DNA from 4 places in the Gordonia sp. G4 genome. Region 4 is predicted to be linked to each of the others. Evidence: predicted binding sites of a transcription regulator. Region 4 holds the regulator's gene; each other region holds the start of a gene.
What was found. The regulator LexA, encoded in region 4, represses DNA repair genes until DNA is damaged. The targets are predictions, from matches to a motif close to CGAACANNTGTTCG.
Positions count from the first base shown of each region.

Region 1: a site for LexA is predicted at 3,372-3,385, ahead of AC3B5T_RS12075 (HNH endonuclease signature motif containing protein). Genes of this name have one in related genera too.
Region 2: a site for LexA is predicted at 1,923-1,936, ahead of AC3B5T_RS22650 (SAV_6107 family HEPN domain-containing protein). Genes of this name have one in related genera too.
Region 3: a site for LexA is predicted at 2,439-2,452, ahead of AC3B5T_RS15765 (DUF222 domain-containing protein). Genes of this name have one in related genera too.

Region 1 is NZ_CM173442.1:2,699,569-2,704,728, reverse strand. It holds cobalamin riboswitch at 1-152, shown strand, start outside; gene AC3B5T_RS12090 (FecCD family ABC transporter permease) at 200-1,279, shown strand; gene AC3B5T_RS12085 (ABC transporter ATP-binding protein) at 1,276-2,106, shown strand; gene AC3B5T_RS12080 (ABC transporter substrate-binding protein) at 2,189-3,214, shown strand; gene AC3B5T_RS12075 (HNH endonuclease signature motif containing protein) at 3,414-5,069, shown strand.
Region 2 is NZ_CM173442.1:5,021,407-5,026,566, forward strand. It holds gene mraZ (division/cell wall cluster transcriptional repressor MraZ) at 1-154, opposite strand, end outside; gene AC3B5T_RS22645 (DUF3040 domain-containing protein) at 768-1,172, opposite strand; gene AC3B5T_RS22650 (SAV_6107 family HEPN domain-containing protein) at 1,338-1,811, opposite strand; gene AC3B5T_RS22655 (GNAT family N-acetyltransferase) at 2,186-2,860, shown strand; gene AC3B5T_RS22660 (phytoene desaturase family protein) at 2,863-4,482, shown strand; gene AC3B5T_RS22665 (LppM family (lipo)protein) at 4,659-5,160, shown strand, end outside.
Region 3 is NZ_CM173442.1:3,511,558-3,516,717, reverse strand. It holds gene AC3B5T_RS15790 (acetyl/propionyl/methylcrotonyl-CoA carboxylase subunit alpha) at 1-141, shown strand, start outside; gene AC3B5T_RS15785 (GNAT family N-acetyltransferase) at 243-605, shown strand; gene AC3B5T_RS15780 (hypothetical protein) at 718-1,053, opposite strand; gene AC3B5T_RS15775 (hypothetical protein) at 1,053-1,247, opposite strand; gene AC3B5T_RS15770 (hypothetical protein) at 1,441-2,358, shown strand; gene AC3B5T_RS15765 (DUF222 domain-containing protein) at 2,467-3,927, shown strand; gene AC3B5T_RS15760 (hypothetical protein) at 4,003-4,248, opposite strand; gene AC3B5T_RS15755 (aldehyde dehydrogenase) at 4,526-5,160, opposite strand, start outside.
Region 4 is NZ_CM173442.1:3,930,893-3,936,052, forward strand. It holds gene pfkB (1-phosphofructokinase) at 1-177, opposite strand, end outside; gene AC3B5T_RS17680 (DeoR/GlpR family DNA-binding transcription regulator) at 174-944, opposite strand; gene AC3B5T_RS17685 (phosphoenolpyruvate--protein phosphotransferase) at 1,095-2,804, shown strand; gene lexA (transcriptional repressor LexA) at 2,782-3,486, opposite strand; gene AC3B5T_RS17695 (LysM peptidoglycan-binding domain-containing protein) at 3,754-4,293, shown strand; gene nrdR (transcriptional regulator NrdR) at 4,393-4,884, shown strand; gene hrpA (ATP-dependent RNA helicase HrpA) at 4,858-5,160, opposite strand, start outside.

The DNA of each region.
Region 1 (5,160 bases), 1.2 Mb from region 4:
ACGCGCGGGTGCCGGGGAACCTGGTGCGAATCCAGGACTGGCGCGCAGCGGTATGGGGGACGGAACCGGCACGAAGCCACTGGGGAGACCCGGGAAGGCGCCGGTTCCGAACGAACCCGAGTCCGAATACCCACCGCTCTCGCTCGAGTCCACCGTGTATCTCGCGCACAGATACCCAGACCGTAAGGCCGTACCCGCCGTGTCCCGTCGTACCGTCGGCACGACCGAGATCGCCACCGCTCCGCCGGTTCGGCGACTCCGTTCGACGCCGCTAGCCGCAGTTCTGCTCGTCCTCACCCTCCTCAGCATCGCCCTGGCCACGGCGTTCGGCGCCGAGACCATTCCCGTCGCCGACGTGTGGCAGACCGTCGTCGGTCGCCTCACCGGTGCGGAACCCGACACCGCGCATGCCGTGATCATCTGGGATCTCCGTCTCCCCCGGTCCGTCCTGGCCGCGCTCGTCGGCGCCGGCCTCGCACTGGCCGGCGCTCTCATGCAGGCCCTGGTCCGCAACCCGCTGGCCGAGCCCTACCTGCTGGGCGTGTCGGCAGGTGCGGCGGTCGGGGCCACCGCCGTCATGACCCTCGGTGTGCTGGCCGGCCTCGGGGTGTGGTCGCTGTCCGGCGGGGCGCTTCTCGGCGCACTCGCGGCCACCGTCACGGTGTACCTGGTCGCCCGCGCGCAGGGCGGGTTGACCGCGCTGCGACTCATCCTCTCCGGCGTGGTGTTGTCGTCGGCCTTCATGGCGCTCTCGTCGCTGCTCGTGTTCACCGCCGCCGATCCGCACGCCGCCGACAACGTGATGTTCTGGATGCTGGGCAGCGTCGCCGGCGCCACGTGGGCGAAGGTGCAGATCGCGGGGGTGGTCGTGCTGGTCACCGTGATGGCGATGCTCGCGATCCATTCGTGGCTCGACGCCTATGCGGCCGGCACGGACACCGCGACGTCACTGGGGGTACCGGTCCGCGCGATGCGCAACGCGCTGTTCGGGATTCAAGGCGTCCTCGTCGGCGTCCTCGTCGCGGTGGCGGGCGGGATCGGTTTCGTCGGGCTCATCGTTCCCCACGCCGCCCGGTTGCTCGTCGGCGCCACCCACCGCGCGATGCTGCCGGTGGCGGTCTGCGGCGGGGCGCTGTTCCTGGTGTGGGTCGACGTCATCTCCCGGGTCGCCGCCGCGCCTCGGGAGATGCCTCTCGGTATCGTGACCGGGCTGATCGGCGCACCGATCTTCCTGTTCCTCATGGGTCGACGCCAGTACGTGTTCGGCGGGGGCTCATGACCGACGCACCCCGACACCCGTCGATGGCGTTGCGCGCGAACGCACTCGCGTGCCGGCGAGGCGGGCGCGTCATCCTGCGCGATGTCCACCTCGACGTCCCGGCGGGCACCCGACTGGCGATCGTGGGTCCCAACGGCTCGGGCAAGACCACCCTGCTGCGCACGCTGTGCGGTCTCGAACGCCCGGTCGCCGGCACCATCGACGTGGGCGGCGACGATCTGCACCGCATCCCGTCACGGCAACGCGCGCGGTCGATCGCGGTGGTCGGTCAGGAAGAACAGCCCTCCGCCGAACTGACCGTCGCCGAAGCGGTCGGACTCGGCCGGACCCCGTACCGGTCGGCCTGGTCCACGGGGAGTTCCGACGACTCGACGGTGGTCGCCGACGTGCTGGCGCGGGTCGGCCTCGACGGCTGGGGCACCCGCTCGTGCACCACCCTGTCCGGCGGCGAACGGCATCGCGTCGTCCTCGCCCGTGCACTCGCACAGCAGACCCCGATCCTGGTGCTCGACGAACCCACCAATCACCTGGACGCCGCCTGGCGCCTCCGGCTGATGGACATCCTCGACGAACTCGACGCCACCGTCCTCGCGGCGATGCACGACCTCGACCTCGTGCTACGCCACTTCGATTCCGTCGCAGTGGTTTCCGATGGCGGCGTGGTCGCCCACGGCCGACCTGTCGAGGTCTTGACGCCGGATCTGCTGGCCAACGTCTTCGAGGTGTCCGGGACTGTCGTCACGCACCCGTCGACGGGTCTGCCGCACCTGCTGCTCGACACCCCGACCTCATCTGTGCCCCGAACCCGCTTGTCCCCCGAGCTCTGACGAAAGTCACCCCGTGAGAGGAAAACCCTTGAGTACACGTACCTTCCGAATCCACCCGACCGCAGGCGTCCTGGTCGCCGCGTTGACCCTGGGCGCTGTCACCGCCTGCGGAACCGACAGCACCGCCGCGTCGGAAAACACTGTGACCGTGACCAATTGCGGAACCGACGTCGCATTCCCCCAGCCCCTCGATCGACTGTTCGTCAACGACGGCGGCATGATCGCGATCGCACTGGCGGCGGGCGCCCGGGACAGCATGGTGGCGGTCAGTGCGCTCGCCCGCGACAAAGACGTCCTGCGGCTCGAGTACGGACCTCAGGTGGACACGCTCAACGAGGTCGCGGCCGAACGCCCCACTCTCGAGAACATCGTCGCGGCCGAACCCCAGGTGCTCTACGCCGGATACAACTACGGTATGAGCGAGTCCCGCGGGATCACGCCGGAGATCCTCGCCTCCCACGGCATCGACGTGTACCAGCTGTCCGAGGCATGCCGGCAGGTGGAAGGCGAGGCCCAGCGCGGCACCATGGACCCGTGGGTCGCGCTCGACACCGATCTCCGCAACATCGGCACCATCACCGGCAACCCGGATCAGGGCGCCGCTGCGGCCGACGAAGTGTCCGATCGCCTCGAAAAGCTCCGCGCCGCTCCGCAACCGGCCGACAAGCCCACGGTCTTCGTCTTCGACAGCGTCTCCGACACCATCTTCTCCTCGGGGTCCTACGGCGGCCCGCAGGGCATTCTCGACGCCGCCGGCGCCCGCAACGCGACGGAGGACATCCAGGACACCTGGACCGCCGTCAGCTGGGAACGCCTCACCACCGCCGACCCCGACGTCATCGTGTTCGTCGACTATCCCGGCCAGTCGGTCGACGAGAAGATCGCCGCGCTCCGGTCGAACCCGGCGAGCCGAAACCTCAAGGCGGTGCGCGAGAACCGATTCGTGAACCTGCCGTACGCGATGTGGGTGTCGAGCCCACTCAACATCGACGCCGCCGAGATCATGCGCAACGTCCTCGAGAACCACGGTCTCGCACCGGAATCCGAGATCACCCCGACCCTCGACGTCGCGCAACTGGACCTCGGGGGCAACAACTGGCTGGAGTGAGGCCGACGTCGGGCTTGCGGCCCCGTGGACCACGCAGCCTTCGTGGATACGGGCCTCGTCAGCAGCCCTATCATAAGCCACCGACAGACCGCCGTCGCTCAATAGCTTTGCACAACAGAGATTTTGGCGTGGTGGTGCGTCTACTTCGGTGTACACTCGAACGTACATTCGCAGCTACGGTTCTCGGGGGGTGACCGTCATGGCCGACACCACGCACATCGACGGTTCGCTGCCCACGTCGCGGGCGCCCGAACTCCTCGCCGAACTGCACCGGCTGATCGGTGAACTACAGACCGTCGACCTGAGCGCGTGTTCGGATACCGAACTCGTCGACGTCGCCGCCGACACCGAGAAAGCGATCGCCCGCCTCACCTACGCCGGTGACCGGCAGATGGTCACCATCGCCGACCGCGACCTACCCCATCGCACCGGATACCGCTCCATCACCGCGTTCATCACCCACCGACTGAGGGTGTCCGACCCGATGCGCCGCAACAACCAGCGTGAGGCGACCGCCACCCACCTCACCCACACCGGCGAAGCACTGCCACCCGAACACCCCACCCTCGCCGAGGCGTTGGCCGACGGCCGGGTCGGCACCGCCCACGTCCGGGCCGTCATCGATGTCCTCGACCAGATCCCTCATGGTGTCGACCACGATGTGAAAGTGGCTGCCGAACGACAGATGGCCGAGATCGCCGAAGCCCACACCCCCGCCGACATCACCCAACTCGGCGCGCGCCTGCTCGCCCACCTCGACCCCGACGGCACCCTGGCCGACGACACCGAACGCAAACGACGCCGCAACCTGTGGATCGGCCGACAACGTGCCGACGGCACCGCCAAGATATCGGGCACCCTGACCCCCGAACTCGTCGCCCGACTCACGATGATGTTCGCGGTCTGGGGCAAACCCGGACTCAACAACCCCGACGACCCCGCCTCACCGCGCGGACCGGCCGGCACCGCCAACCCCGACGCCCTGGCCACCGCAGCCGACCGCGACCAACGCACCCCCGCCCAGACAAACCACGACGCCCTCGACGCCGCACTCACCGCCGGTTTCGCCGACGGCACACTCGGCACATCGCACCGCGGCCTGCCCGTGCAGCTGATCATCAAAGCCGACCTCGGCGACCTTGTCCGCGAAGCCGGCCTCGCGACCACTGCCACCGGAACCCTGCTACCCATCCCCGATGTCATCGCGCTCGCCGCCGACGCGCAACCATGGCTGGCGGTGTTCAAAGACGCCACCACCGTCCCGCTGCATTTCGGGCGCGGCAAGCGTCTGGCCACCCGCGAACAACGCCTCGTCTCCTTCGCCCGCCCCGACGGCGAAGTGTGCTCGGCACCCGGGTGCGATCAACCCGCCACGCACGTGGAACTCCATCACGCCCACAAGGATTGGGCCAAGGGTGGTCTCACCGACATCGACGACCTCGCCCCGGCCTGCCCGCGGCACAACCGCATGGTCGGTGACCAGCCCGGCCAGTACACCACCCGGATCGCACGGTCCGGGCCCGACGAAGGCCGCTGCGTCTGGCGATTGAACACCGAACCCGGCGCGCCACCCAACCCCGAACACATCAACCGCCGACCCGACATACCCCGGCGGTTCACGACACATTTGAACACCGTGCGCGACGAGATTCACGGACCGACCACCCGGCCCGGCGACCAGGCGCGCCCAGACCAGTCGCGCCCCGACGCCATCGGCCACGGCGACCGCGGCCGACGCCTCGAACTCGCCTACCGACAACTCGTCCACCCACCGGCACCGCCGGAGCACCTCACCACCCAACCCCTGACCCCAGTCGAAGCAGCCCTCACACGCATACTCGCCGACCACGCGTGAGTGCCACCCAACGCTGCGAGCGGACCACGCAGACACAACACGAGGGGCCCGGCATCGGAATGCCGGGCCCCTCGTGGGTGTCAGTGCGCCT
Region 2 (5,160 bases), 1.1 Mb from region 4:
CGAACTCCTCGGTCCGGTACACCGACAAGCTGTGATCTTGGCCTTTGGTGACCACTACCCCTCCTGCCAGTGCATCGCGAAACTTGGCGGGCAACGTGAGCCGCCCTTTGTCATCCAACTTGGGCGTGTAGGTACCGACGAATCGCACGGACACGTCGACACCTCCTGCCCACCGGGATCTGCGCTTCCTGCGCTGTGGTGGACCGCTTCACCCAGTGATGCCACAGTACCCCACTTTCCACCACTTTCCACCCCCACCACCCCCCGATTCCCCCACGCTCAACAAATTCGCAGTTCAGAGCAGTGAAACGCGGCAAGTGAAGCACGTGTCGCGGCGCGTCGCCGACGGAATTCTGCGCTCGTACCCGTGGCAAGGGGCGTCTGGCGTTACCAGAGGGGCTGGAATGACCGGGACAAATGCGAAGGTGGGGCATAGTGGGGCGCCCGTGTGGGGAGAAGCGGGGAACGCCGGTGGGGCGTCGTGGGGACCGCCGACCGTGCGTCCAGATCCGTCGACTGTGCGTCCAGATCCATCGGCTGTGCGTCCGATCCCGTCGACTGTGCGTCCAGATCCGTCGACTGGGCGTCCAATCCCGTCGATCGTGCGCCGCATGGTCCGTCCCGTGCACAGGCGGCGAACGGCAGCATGAAAGAGCCGCGTACCCGTGGGGTACGCGGCTCTTGTCGTATGCGGTTGTCGCGGTGGCGACGCGGTTGTCGCCGGGGTCGGTCAGCCGATCGACGAACGCGGAGTCGAGATCAGCGGATCACTCCTGCTCGAACCTGCGATTGAATCGCTCTTCCATGCGTTCCGACAGCTTGCGCTTGCCGCCGCCGGACGGCCCGGATTGCTTCTTCCCGGCCCTGGGCGCCGACGAACCGGAGTCTGCGGTGCCGCTGTCCCCCCAGAGAGCGAAGAGGCCGGCCCCGAACATCACCAGGAAGCCCAGCAGGCTCACTATCGGGAACCCGCCGATGGTGATGTCGACGATGAGTCCGCCGACCAGCATCACCAGGCCGACGACGAAGACCGCTGCCGCCTGCAGGCGACGACGACCGCTCGACCTCCCAAGACGTCGACGCTTGACACTGGACGCAAACTTGGGGTCTTCCGCGTACAGCGCGCTCTCGATTTGTTCGAGCATGCGTTGCTCGTGCTCCGAAAGTGGCACCGACCCTCCTTCTACTGATCCGTGACGCCGACGAAGGTCACCCGCGACCGGAAAGGCGTCTGCGCCTATATCGTCCCATGATACGAGGTGAAATCGACCGCGACCACCATTACTCGCCGTTGCGGATGACAGGCCGGTGCGATAACCGACCAAGTGTGGCCGGATTCACGCCGTAGCCCCGATCTGAGGGGCGTCGGAACCGAGTTTTCCTTGCTCATAGGCGATGACCATCGTCTCGACCTGTCGGGAGAAATCGAGTACGAGCAGTCGCATCCCCGCCACACTGTCGGGATCGACCGTACGGATGATGCCGGACTCGATCTTCATCCGAACCGGCGAGAGGGAGGCGAACCGGGCGGCGATCGGCGCCAGCTCTGGTGCGACCACGCCGATGCGGGTCCAGGCGTTCGACGTCTTGCGCCGGATGGTCCCCACCGGCTCGTGGACGGCAAGGGCCGCACCCGACGCGCGAAGGGCCACCAGATAGAGCTGACGGAAACGTTCGGCGCCGTCCTCGACGCCGTCCGCGTTGTCGAGGAGCAGGTGCGCACGCTCGAGGAGGTCGCGGGCGCGGCCGACCATCACCGGATCGACGGGTACCGCGTGGGTGAGAGCTGTGGCGCTGCGATGCCTGGCCATGGCGTTCTCCTCCTCGTGCGTGAAGTTTGTCGTCCGGCGGCAGACGCTTCCCTCGTCCACCGCCGGACCGTGTCGTGGATGTGCGCGAACAGCTTGCGGAGGCACATTCATCGAACATCCGTTCGACAAGTTCAATATAGCTAGCCCGGCGTCGGGGTTCAAGACATCTGTGACCCGAAACCACCGCCGCGAAGTACAACGCCACCACCTGCGACCCGATTCCTGCCGAGTGTGCATCATCGAGAGGACAATTCCCGGAAGTGGCCCGCCATGCGATGCCCGGGAGAGGACGGCTCCGCCGCCCCCGCGCCGGCGACCGGAATACGCGGGCCGACGACGCCCCACAGGATGACGACGCAGAGAACGGGAGTCCGTTGACGATCCGTCTGGTGAGCCTGACCGGCCAGGACGCCCGGGCCTGGCTCGAGCCCGCACTGGAGATCTACGTGACCGCGATGAACTATCCGCGCGGTACCGAGATCCACCGCGCCGGGCTCTGGCGCGAGCACATGGCCCGGCCCGGATGGCGTGCGGTGGGCGCGGTCGAGACCGTGAGCCCGTACGAGGCGCGAACCATGCCGGCCGCGCGACGTCGGGTCGGTCCGCCGGTCGGCATCGGACCCGACGACCTGCTCGTCGGCATCGCCTACGGCTACACCGGCGCGACGGGCCAGTGGTGGAATCAGCAGCTGCGGCTCGGCCTCCGCCAGACGGGCCGGCCGCCCGAGATGGTCGAAGCGATCGCCCGCGACTACTTCGAACTCACCGAGCTACACGTGCATCCGACCGCCCAGGGACGAGGGATCGGACAGGGGCTGCTCGCCCGGCTCCTCGCCGACCGCCCCGAGCGCCACGTCCTGCTCTCGACACCGGAGATCCCCGCCGAGGACAACCGCGCATGGTCGCTGTACCGGCGGATGGGATTCACCGACGTCCTGCGTCACTTCACCTTCACCGGTGACCCACGTCCGTTCGCCTTCCTCGGACGCCCGCTCCCGCTGGAGCTGCAACCGCCGGCCGCGGCCCGACGCACCGGAACCGGGAGCTAGCGATGCACGGCACGCGGCGCGACGCCGTCGTCATCGGCGGGGGCCACAACGGCCTGATCGCCGCGGCCTATCTGGCGCAGGCCGGGCGGGAGGTGGAGGTCCTCGAGCGGGACGAGATCCCCGGCGGCGCCGTCTCGACCGTCGAACGGTTCCCCGGACACCGGGTCGACCGCGGGTCGTCGTCGCACCTGATGATCCGGCACTCCCCCGTCCTCGACGACCTCGACCTGGCCGCGCACGGCCTGCGATACGTCGACTGCGACCCGTGGGCATTCGTCCCGGCGACCGAGACGGCCCCGCCGATCATCTTCCGGAGTGACCTCGACGCCACCTGCGCGTCGATCGAGAATGCCTGTGGCGCAGCCGATGCCGCCGCCTACCGGAGATTCGTCGCGACGTGGACGCCGCGTGCGCGGGCGGTCATGGACGCGTTCTACCAACCCGCGACGCTGGGCAGATTCGGCCGTGCCTTCGGCGGCCTCGGCGGCACCGCGACCACGGCGCGCACCGGGGTCTTCGGTCGGCGGGGCGGCCGGGTGCTCAACCTCACCGCCGAACTGATGGCCTCGGGCGATTCCCTGCTCGACGAGTACTTCGACTCCGAGCAGCTCAAGGCCGGACTCGCGTGGTTCGGCGCCCAGTCGGGTCCGCCCATGAGCGCGCCGGGCACCGCACCGATGATCGGCTTCGCCGCACTCATGCACCGGATTCCGCCCGGTCGCGCGATCGGGGGCAGCGGTGCCCTCACCGATGCGCTCGTCCATCGGATCGGCGCGGACGGCGGCGTGGTCTCGTGCGGCGACCCCGCGGTCTCCGTCGCCCGTTGCGGTGACCACTGGCGAGTGGTCACCCGCAGCGGCGAATCCCGCTGCACCGGGACCGTCATCAGCGCCTGCCACGTGCTGACCACGCTGGATCTGCTCGCCGCCGGCGGTTACGACGCCGGCATCATCGACCGGTGGCGACGCTCCATCGTCGTGGGCAACGGGATCGGGATGGCCGTGCGGCTCGGGACGACGAGCCTGCCCGACTACCGGGATCTGCCCGGCGACCTGCCCGAGCACGGCGTCCATTCCGCTCTCGGACTGCTGGTCACCGACCGCGCCCACCTCACCAGGGCCCACGCCGCGGCGTCGGTGGGCGAGCTCCCGCCGCGTCCGGCCGTGGTCGCGATGAGCTATTCGGCGATCGACCCGACGCTCGCACCGCCGGGCCGCTCCGTCATCAATCTCTGGGCACAGTGGCATCCGTACCGGCTGGCCGAGGGCGACTGGCCCGCCGCGGCCGACCGCGCCGCGAAGGCGGTCTGCGACGAGGTCGACCGCCACGCACCCGGTTTCGCCGACTCGATCGCGCACCGGTACATCCAGACGCCGAGAGACCTCGCCGACGAACTGGGTCTGATCGGCGGCAACATCATGCACGTCGAGATGTCCATCGACCAGATGTTCATGTGGCGCCCGACCCCCGACCTCTCGGGCCACCGCGTCCCCGGTGCCGACGGCCTGTTCCTCGCCGGCGCGTCGACTCACCCCGGCGGAGGTGTCACCGGCGCCAGCGGGTACATCGCCGCCCACGCGGTCCTGCGACGCGGGCGACGGGGGTTCGGCCGTCGGTCCTAAAGTCTCCGACCATCCGATCCGCGAGCGCCCCGGGTAAGTGCCCTACGCGAGACCGCCGACAGCGATATGACACCGCTGCGCTTGTGCGGGGCGTATCGCCGGGGTGGTTTTCAGGCCGGAGGCCCGACGCGGCGCGGCGCGATCGGTGACCCGCGCTCCGGCCGGGGTCTGGCACGATGAGCACCGTGCGTTCGTCGAATCCCGTACCGGGTGCGCCCGGGTCCCGCCGTGCCCGGCGACTGCTGCCGTCCGCGGTGGCCGTCGCCCTCGTCGCCCTGTCCCCCCTGATGGCCGGTTGTCTCGAGCGGTCGACGACGGTCGGCGACCGCTACTCGGGGAGCGTGGTCGTGGCGACCACCCCGGACAATCCACGCGGCACACCGCAGTTCGATCTGCCCGAGTCGATGGCCGGACAGGTCTCGGTGACCGACTACCGGCAGGCGCCCGACCGACCCGACGACCCGTCGTCGACCCCCGGCGCCGGACCCGAGGACACGACCGAACCGGAATCCCCCTCCCCCTCCGAGACCGCCGGGAACGACGACGCCGGCGCGGAGGGGAACCCCGACGAGGACGATCCCGCCACCCGAGTGGGCGCGCGGGCAACGTTCAGCGATCTCACCGCGGGACAGTTCGCCCAGCTCGGCGACATCGTGGCCGATGCCTACGGCGACACCT
Region 3 (5,160 bases), 420 kb from region 4:
GCCGGCGATCTGGTCGTCGTCCTCGAGGCCATGAAGATGGAGAACCCGGTCACCGCCCACAAGGACGGCGTCGTCACCGGCCTCACCATCGAGGCCGGTGCTGCCGTCACCCAGGGCACGGTGCTGCTCGAGCTGAAGTAAGACACACCGCTCCCTCGCTGCCTGAGGTGCGAGCGCCCCTGCTCCCTGAGGTGCGAGGAGCGCAAGCGACGAGCCTCGAAGGGCGGGCGTACAACAAGGCAATGCAACCAGTCGAGATCAACGCCGGGACGTGGTATCTGCGTGCGCTTCGTGCGGACGAGCGGATCACCGACGTCCCGGCGTTGTCTCATCTCGAGGTCGACGACCCCGCCGCGTACGTCGCTGCGGCGCAGCGTGACTGGGAGTCGGAGACACGATTCGTCTGGGCGATCTGCATCCCCACCACCGGTGAGCTCATCGCCCTGATCGGGGTCACGCCGAACGGCTCGTCGGGCCGCCTGTGGGGCGAGGCACGCGACGGCTACGACGAGGCGCTGGACACCGCCGTCGGGCCGGTCTCGAGGTTTGCCGAGGGTGCACTCGGTCTGGTTGTCGGGCAAATGCTGTCGCGCGGGATCGGCTGAGACGCGGAGTCAGCACACGACCATTCGTCGTACCCGGGGCGATCTTCGTCCATTCGGCGATCTGCGCGCCGCTTCAGATGACCCAGGTCTTGCTCACCGCCGAACGTTACGGTCAGCAATCTCCGCAGGTCGTCTTGATCCAGGAAAGGTCGTACCGGGTTTCTCCTCGGTCGCCGCAGAATTCGCATACGGTGCTCGACTCGTCGGTTGTCGCGTCGACCAGGAGCTCGCAAAGGCTCCACGTGAAATCGTCGACCGAGTTTCCGTAATTGAGGTAGCAGCGCAAAACCCCGAACTTCTCTTTGATCTGCGCGTAGGTGAAGTCGTCGGTGACGGCTGAGAGCCGGCGATGGAGGCGAACCAAGAGCGGATACCAGCCGGCGTTCACAGTGCAGCCGACTGCCGGGGACGCCATCGCGGCGGGGAGTCGGACGGGTTCGGGCGCCATCAGGCGACGCCTCGCTCGGCCTCCGCGGGCCCCTCGAAATCCACGCCCGTCAGTGGGCTCATCGAGTCGATCGCAGACGATGAATGGCGGTGTCGATGGGAACGGCACATCTCTCCGGTCTCGCGCACGATGCCCGCGCGAGCGCCGGCCTCGGCCGAATCAATGAATTCTGCGAGGGCTTTCGAGTTCACCATGTCGCCTCCTCTCGGTTCGGCCGAGTTGACCTGTCGGCTTCCGTCACCAGAATGCGACGCGGCACCGACATCCACCACAACGATCGCCGTCCGATTGCGACGAGTCACCCCACGATTGATGTCACTGGCCCCGAGTAGGTTCTCGGCGTAGGAATGGACGACCGAGACAGAACGTCAGGGAGGAGGTGCCGCGTTGGGCACGTTCACGAACGATCACTGGATCGACTCGTCCGGCGAAGGCTCCGATCGGTTCACTCGGATCATCGCCGAGTTGCAGGAGCAGTCGCTGATCCCACACTCGACATCCGGCGAATCAGCCAGAGCTCTCGCGTGGGAGTTGGTCGACCGGCGCGATCGGATCGCCGCCGAGTTGTGGGACTGCCGGACATCGGGAATCTCTGTGCCGGTTGGGAAGACGGCACTCCGCTTGGCATCCGGAGCGCTCTACGACGCCGAGCAAGCGGTGGTCGACGAACTCGTCTCGCGGATCCCGGCGAGAGCGGTTCATGAGCGGATGAACTCCGCCGCCTACCTGGCAGCGGATATCGACGCTGCGACAGCCGAGGCCGCAGTGCTCGACACACATGAATCCGTCGGTCGGGCAACGCAGCACGAGGCCACCGATACCGAACTGCTCGGCGATCCCGCCGACTACGCCGGAATCGACCCCATCGAGGACGTGGCGATTCCACCCCGGATCGAATGGACCGAAGCCGACCGCAAGGCCGTGCTCGACGAGGCCATCGGAACGTACGGAATCGCTGCCGGCGAGTGGTACTCGGTGGAATGGCCGCCGACGGAGGGCTCCCTGTGGGACCCCGGATACCTCGTCACCTCGGACTGGGAGCCATGCGACGAACACGCCGACGATCCGGACAGTGACGCAGCACTCGACTGTGTCCGATGCGAAGACTCGGTCACCACTGAGGTCGAAGCGATGGCCGTCTGGAAGTTCACGACCAGGTTGACTCACCACCGAATCGGGTTCGACAGCAACGGTTCTCTGATCGTCGATCGGGTGGCGGAGGAGATCGACCCGACATTCGAGGTACGCGAGATCACGCAGGACCCACGCCTGATCCGCATCGGCCTGCCACGCGGACATCGCTGACCTCGATCTGAGGATGACCTGTCGGTGCGTCGTGGTTGCATCATCGGATATTCGAAGGAGAAACAAATACACCCTTGACTCGAACATATATTCGAGTATCGTGGAGGTATGTCATCGGGGGCGGGGGCCGGGTCCACTACATCTGTGGACCCATCACAGGAGTCGGTCGAGCCGCGCTTTCGTCCCGACCATGAACTCTCCGCTGCCGAACTCGTCGAGGTCCTCAACCACTGCGCGGGTTTGGCGGCAGCGTCGGCGCATCGAATGATGGTCGTTGCCAGCCTCATTCACGACGAACGCGAGATGGACTACGCGCAGCGGCGCGCCGAGACGCACAGCGGCGAACTCGACTCCATCGAAGCCTTCGAGCACCTGTCCGCGCGGGTGGCCGCTGGTGAGAATCCCTACGAGCAGTTCGGGCCCAACGGTCTCGAACAGGCCATCGCCGAAGTCGGTGCCACCCTCACCGTGACGCCGGCCGAGGCGAAAGATCTCATCGAAGCCGGCGACGCACTGCGCTACCGACTCTCCTTCACCGGACACGCACTCGCGTGCGGTCGAATCGACAAGCGCCGCTTCCTCATCGCCCTCAAACGCACCGACCTCATCACCGACGACGAAGAGATGCAGACCGTCGACGCCCATCTCGCCGAGGCGATCTTCGCCCGCGCACCGATGTCCACGGCCCGGTTCACCGCCATGGTCGATTCCATCGTCGCCAAGTGGGCACCCGACGCGATCCGCCGACGCAAGGAGCGAGTGAAATCCGACCGCAAGGTGACCGTCACCCCCGACCGGTTCACACCCGGGCAGTCCCGGATCTCCGGCACGCTGCCCACTGCTGATTCCGCCGAGTTCGACGCCCGCCTGACGGCGATGGCCACCGCGGTCCACGCCGGTGACCCTCGAAAGTTGGCCAACCGCCGAGTCGATGCTCTGAAAGCGCTCGCGCGGGGCGAAGCTTCTATCGCGTGCGAATGCGACGACTGCCGACCTGCCGCAATGGACATTGAAGCCAACACCACCGGCGACGTCGACGCAGCGACAGTGGACACCGCCGACCACACGACTGAGGCACCCGCGCGCCACTCCGGGAACGATGACACCGACACCCCGGACAGCGACACGGTTGTCGCCGACCCTCCGGGTCCGGACGCGTCGCCGTCGTCATCGCCGGCGCCGCGCGCGACCTTTCACATCGTGGTCAACCTGTCGACCCTGATCGGTCTAGACAACGACCCCGCATTCCTCGACCGCCACGGCATCCTCGACGCCGACACCGCCCGGCAGCTGCTCGCCGAAGCCCGACGCACCTACATCCATCCCGCACCGAACCCCGCCGCGCCCGACGCGCCACCGGTATCGCCTCCCGAGGCGGACAGTTCGACAACGCGGTACACCCCGTCGAAGAAGCTCCAGGCCCTGGTGCGTGCCGGCGAACTGTGCTGCACCTTCCCCGGCTGCAACGCCCCGGTCTGGCAGATCGACCTCGACCACACCGAACCGTTCGACCACACCGACCCGCGGCGCGGCGGCCCGACCGATGCACGCAACCTCGCTAGTCGCTAACAACACCCCTTCCGGTGGCCGGATCAGGCTGCTTCGTGCCTCTGCTCGCAGTGTCTTCGTCGTCATCGACGGGCTTCACTGGAACTGCGCCGGAGAAACGGCCACCGGCCATGGGCGTATCGAAACGGGTCTGTCTCCGCCGTGAATGACGGATCGTTTGGTCAGGGCAGGGCAACCTATTTCGACGCCGATGGTTCCGGGCGCACCTATATGGCTGGTGTAGGTCCGGGGCGAGACGAAGTCGGAGCCCGGCGCCGGCACCGCGCGCGAGTGCGCCTTGAAAATAAAGTAGAGAATGTCCTCAAAAATATCGTCAGGCATCCTAATACGGTTCACCATCTTGCTAGCCGGACGAGTGCATCCGCGTGATACCAGCATGCGGATCCGTCATCCAGGCGAACAGGGATAGATCCCAAACGGTCGGGTTTGCCGATCACATAGCCAAACGCTGGCACCGCCGCTGCGTGCCGTGCGCGCACGATGACTTTGTCCCCGTAGCGCCAGCCGTCATGTCTCTCCGTGATGTCAGGAACCTCCCCTCAGTCCGTGTGTCGTTCCTGCCCGGTGGGCACTGCGGCAGGAACGACACACGGGGTGGCTACGCGCTGGTCGACAGATATGTCGTGTGGGTTCGCATGCATGCCGCGAGGCCTTCGGGGCCGAGTTCGCGCCCCAAACCGCTCGCTTTGATACCGCCGAATGGCGCAACCGGGTCGAGCATGTAGTAGTTGACACCTACCGTGCCAGATTCGATCTGCTCGGCGATCTGGATACCGTGAGCCTCATCTGCGGTCCACACGGTGCCGGCCAACCCGTATGCCGAATCGTTAGCGATCTGAACCGCCTGACCGACGTCGTCGTATGGCATCAGAGCGAGTACCGGTCCGAACACTTCTTCTTGCGCAAGGGGACTCGACGGATCAACATCCGAGAAGAGGGTGGGTTGTACATACCAACCACGATCGAGGTGGGCCGGCCGACCGCCGCCGGCAACAACGCGAGCGCCGTCGTCCTTGGCTCTTGCGATGTGTGCCTCCACCCGGTTGCGGTGCGCATCAGTGACCAGTGGCCCGACCTGTGTACTCGGATCAAGTGGATCGCCGATGACAGCACCATTCACGAGTCCGGCGAAGACCTCAAGCGACTCGTCGAACCTGTTGCGAGGGACAAGAATTCGGCCATTCAGCACACAGGTCTGACCGTTATTCAGTAACGTCGCCTGAAACAGTCCTT
Region 4 (5,160 bases):
GGGGAGCAGGGCACGGGTGGACAGACCGGCGGCCGCGACGACGCGGGACACGTTGACACCTTTGCCGCCGGGTTCGGTACGGACCACGCCGGCACGCTGCACCTCGCCGCGGGCGAGCGGTGCGCCGAGTTCGAGGGTGCGGTCGAGGCTCGGGTTCGCGGTGACCGTCACGATCATGCGATCACCACCTCGACGCCGCGCGCGGACAGGGCCGCCGAGAAGGCCGGGTCGATCCCGGAGTCGGTGATGAGGACGTCGACGTCGTCGAGCCCGGCGAACGAGGACAGATCTTCGCGGTCCATCTTCGAGCTGTCGGCGAGCACCACGACGCGTTGTGCGGCCGCCACCATCGCCGCCTTCACCGCCGCCTCGTCGGGGTCGGGGGTCGACAACCCGTGGGACTCGCTCAGACCGTTGGTGCCGAGGAACGCGGTGGTGACGCGCAACCGGCGGAGTGCGTCCACCGTCTCGACGCCCACGGTGGCCTGGGTGAGACCGCGGACGCGTCCGCCGAGAGCATGGAGGCCGTCGGGATGGGTGCCGGCCAGCAGACCGGCGATGGGCAGGCTGTTGGTGAACAGGGTGAGTCTCCGATCCGGCGCGGTGGCCTCGGCGGCGCGGTAGGTCGTGGTGCCGGCGTCGAAGAGCACGGAACCGCCGTCCGGCGGCAGGAAGCGGATCGCCGCGCGGCCGATCGCGGTCTTCTGTTCGATCTGGCTCGACTCGCGCTCGTCGATCCCGAGTTCGCCCAGAGCCCGCATGACCTCGGCGCGGACGGCACCTCCGTGGACACGCTGCAAATGCCCGGCACGCTCCAGAACGGCGAGGTCTCGACGGACGGTCTCGCTGGTGACGTCGAATTTCTCGGCGAGCGCGGCCACGGATGCCCGCCCCGCGACGCGCACCTCGTCGACGATCGCCTGTTGTCTCTCCTCGGCGTACACATCGCTCCGATCTGAAGGTTCCAGCCACCCCGCTTGTTGAGGCGTGTGGGATTGGATGTTGTAGTAATTGTGTTTACGCCTGTTTGTGTTGACAAGTCAAGCACTTTTTGTAACGGTGGTCACATCGATAGTCGAGTGAGAGGCAAGACGATGGCGCAGATCCTGACAGGGACCCCGGTGGTCGGCGGACTGGCGCACGGTCCGGCGCTGTGGCCGGGCGAGCGGCCCGATCACTCGCCGGAGACGCTCGGCGTCGGCGTGGAGATCCCCGAGGAGCGCCGCGCCGACGAGGTGACGCGCTTCGCCTCGGCTGCCGGGGCCGTCGCTGCGCGACTGCGCACGCGCGCCTCCCAGAACACCGGGGTGGCCGCGGAGGTGCTCGCGGCGACCGCGGGGCTGGCCGAGGACCGGGGATGGATCGGTTCCGCGACGGCGCTCATCACCAAGGGCGCCTCCGCCGAAGCCGCGGCCGTCGCGGCCACCGAGCAGTTCGCGGCGGTGTTCACCAAACTCGGCGGGCTGATGGCCGAGCGGGTCACCGATCTCAACGACGTCCGCGACCGCGTGCTCGCCGAACTGCTCGGCCTGCCCGAGCCGGGTGTGCCGACACCGCAGGTGCCGTCGGTGCTGCTCGCCGACGATCTTGCGCCCGCCGACACCGCCGGCCTCGACCCGGCGAGCACGATCGCGCTCGTCACCCGATTGGGCGGCCCCACCAGTCACACCGCGATCATCGCGCGGCAGCTGGGGATCCCATGCGTCGTCGCGGTCACTGATCTGGCCGAGATCGAGCCCGGCACAACCGTTCTCGTCGACGGAACAACCGGTCGCATCGAGGTCGAGCCCGATGCGGACACGGCCCGGGCACGCGTCGAGGAGGACCGGCGACGCGCCGAGGTCGTCGCCGGCTGGACGGGTCCGGGGCGCACCGCCGACGGCGTGGGTGTGTCAGTGCTCGCCAATGTCGCCGACGGATCGTCGGCACGGGCCGCGGCCGGACACCCCGTCGAGGGTGTCGGACTCTTCCGCACCGAACTCGCCTTCCTCGAACGCGCAGACGAACCGTCGGTGGACGAGCAGGCCGGGATCTACCGTGAGGTCCTCGGTGCTTTCGACGGGCGGAAGGTGGTGATACGCACCCTCGACGCCGGCTCGGACAAACCGCTCCGCTTCGTGACGCATCCCGACGAGTCCAATCCGGCGCTGGGGGTCCGTGGGGATCGAATCGCCCTGGCGCATCCCGAGATCCGCGCACATCAGCTCGACGCGATCGCGCTGGCCGCCGTCGGCTCGAAGGTCGCGCCGTGGGTCATGGCGCCGATGATCGCCTCGCCGGCGGAGGCGCGGGTGTTCGCCGCGGAGGTCCGGGGTCGGGGTCTGGTCGCGGGGGTCATGATCGAGGTGCCCGCGGCGGCGATCCTCGCCGAGGCCGTGCTCGCGGAGGTGGACTTCGTGTCCATCGGTACCAACGATCTGACGCAGTACACGATGGCGGCCGATCGGATGTCGGCCGATCTCGCCGGGCTGACCGACCCGTGGCAACCCGCCGTGCTCAGCCTGATCGCGGGTGTTGCCGCCGCGGGTGTCCGACAGGGAAAGCCGGTCGGGGTCTGCGGTGAGGCGGCCGCCGATCCGAATCTCGCCTGCGTCCTCGTGGGTCTCGGGGTGACCTCGCTGTCCAGTGCGCCCGCCGCGGCCGCCGCGGTGGGGGCCAGGCTCGGTGCGGTGACCACACAGGACTGCCGTGCTGCCGCCGACGCCGCGCTGGCCACGTCCGATCCTGCCGCGGCGCGCGAAGCGGCCGCGGCAGTGCTCGACCGTTCGGTCGGCGGAGAGGTCAGATTCGCCGCATCACGGTGACGACCTTGCCGAGGATCACGGCGTCGTTGCCCGGGATGGGATCGAACAGTTCGTTGTGCGGCATCAGCCACACGTTGGCGCCCTGACGCTTGAAGGTCTTCACCGTGGCCTCGCCGTCGATCATCGCCGCGACGATGTCGCCGTTGTCGGCGACGTTCTGCTGCCGGACCACCACCCAGTCGCCGTCACAGATGGCCGCGTCGATCATCGATTCGCCCACGACGCGCAGCAGGAACAGCGAGCCCTCGCCGACCAGCTCGCGAGGAAGCGGGAACACGTCCTCGACCGCCTCCTCGGCCAGGATCGGACCACCGGCCGCGATACGACCGAGGACCGGCACGAAGGTCGGCTCGGGTAGTTGACCGGCCGAGGGGGTCTCCGGCGACGGCGGCTCGCTCGGGGCGATGTTGACCGCGCGGGGCCGGTTCGCATCTCGCTTGAGCAGGCCCTTGCGTTCCAGCGTTCGCAGCTGGTGGGCGACCGACGATGTCGAGGCGAGCCCGACCTCGTCGCCGATCTCGCGGATGCTGGGCGGATAACCGCGCTCGCGAACCGAGCGGCGGATCACCTCCAGGACCCCGAGCTGTCGCGGGGTGAGTGAGGCCTCGGCGGCGGCGACGTCGATCGGGGCCTCGTCGTCGACTCCCCGCGCTCGGCCGCGCCTGTCGCCGGTGTCACTCATGTTCAGTTCCTCTCGTCTTCGGAACGTGCAGGTAGATGGCCCGTGGGATGTCCGGTGGGGATGTTCAGCCGGGTCCGAGCCTAGCGGAGTGCGACCCTCACCTCAAACATTTGTTCGATGTGTCGCGAGACTTTGTCGGTGCGCCGTGCTACAAATTCGAACATCAGTGCATCGAACACCTGATCGAAGTTCGAACACCGACAGCACCACACACCACACCAGAAGATCTCACCCAGAGGATCTCGCACCGAACACTCGGAGGGCACCATGCGCACCGACACTCTCGTCGCTCCCGTCCGTACCGACCGTCCCGACACCGTTCGGGCGCGTACCGATCGCGCCGATCGCGTCCGGACCCGTGCCCCGCTGTCCGACGGTCGCCGCCCGGTCGACAACCGGCCGGCAGGCAACCGTCCGGCGGGCGGGTCACCGCTGACCCCGCGTGTCGGCGCCACGAGCTGCGGCTCGGCGGTGGGGTCCAGGGGCCGGGGCCCTCTCGCGCCGGATGCCGCGGTGTTCCGTCGCCGTCGCCGCACCGCGGTGGCGGTCCTCGCCGGCGTCGGGCTGGCGTTCGTCGTGTGGGTGTTCGGCGTCGTCGGCCAGAACTACTCGGACTCGATGACCCCTGCCGCCGTGAGTGCGGAGGTCGTCCACGTGCGCGCGGGGGACTCCCTGAGCACGATCGCCGGCCGGGTGGCGCCGGAGATGCCGCGCGAGATCGTGATCGACGAGATCGTCGCGATGAACGATCTGCCCACGAGTGCGCTGCAGGTGGGCCAGCCCCTGCTCACCCCCCGGTACCGCTGAGGCCGGGCGGTATCCTCGATGTCACAGGGGCCGGCCGAGAAGCGGCGGGGCGCACGGATTCGGTGCGTTCCAGCGTCCCGCGACCTGCGTGAGGACACGATGCGCTGCCCCTTCTGCAAGAACGACGACACCAAGGTCATCGACTCGCGTGTCGCAGACGAAGGGCAGGCCATCCGACGCCGCCGCTCGTGCGTGGAGTGCGGCCGCCGTTTCTCGACCGTGGAGAGCGCCGTGCTCGCCGTGGTCAAACGCAACGGTGTGACCGAGCCGTTCAGTCGCGAGAAGGTGATGCGCGGTGTCCGACGCGCCTGTCAGGGCCGACACGTCGCCGAGGACGCACTCGCCCAGCTCGCCCAGCAGGTGGAGGACACCGTGCGCGCCAGCGGATCGGCCGAGATCCCCAGCAACGAGGTCGGTCTGGCGATCCTGGGTCCGCTCCGCGATCTCGACGAAGTGGCGTACCTGCGGTTCGCCTCGGTGTACCGGTCGTTCGACTCGGTGGAGGATTTCCAGCGCGAGATCGACGACCTGAAGTCGGCGTCCGGCGGGCGGGCCGACACCGTCTCAGCCGAGCCGGTCCAGAGCTCGTAGGACCCGTTTCTCCGAGACGGGAAACGCGGTACCGAGACGCTGGGCGAACAATCCCACGCGTAGTTCCTCGACAAGCCACTGCGCTTCGTCGTCGACGATCGCCCGTCGGTGTTCCGGCACCTGTTCGAGTCGTTGGGCCCACCGTTCGACTACTCGATCGATGACCGCCACACCGGCCTGGTCGCGCGATGCCGACCCGGGCAGCGCCTCCAGACGTGCCTGCGCACCTTCGAGGTAGCGCGGCAGGTTCTCCAGGTGCCGTCGGGCGGTGGCTGC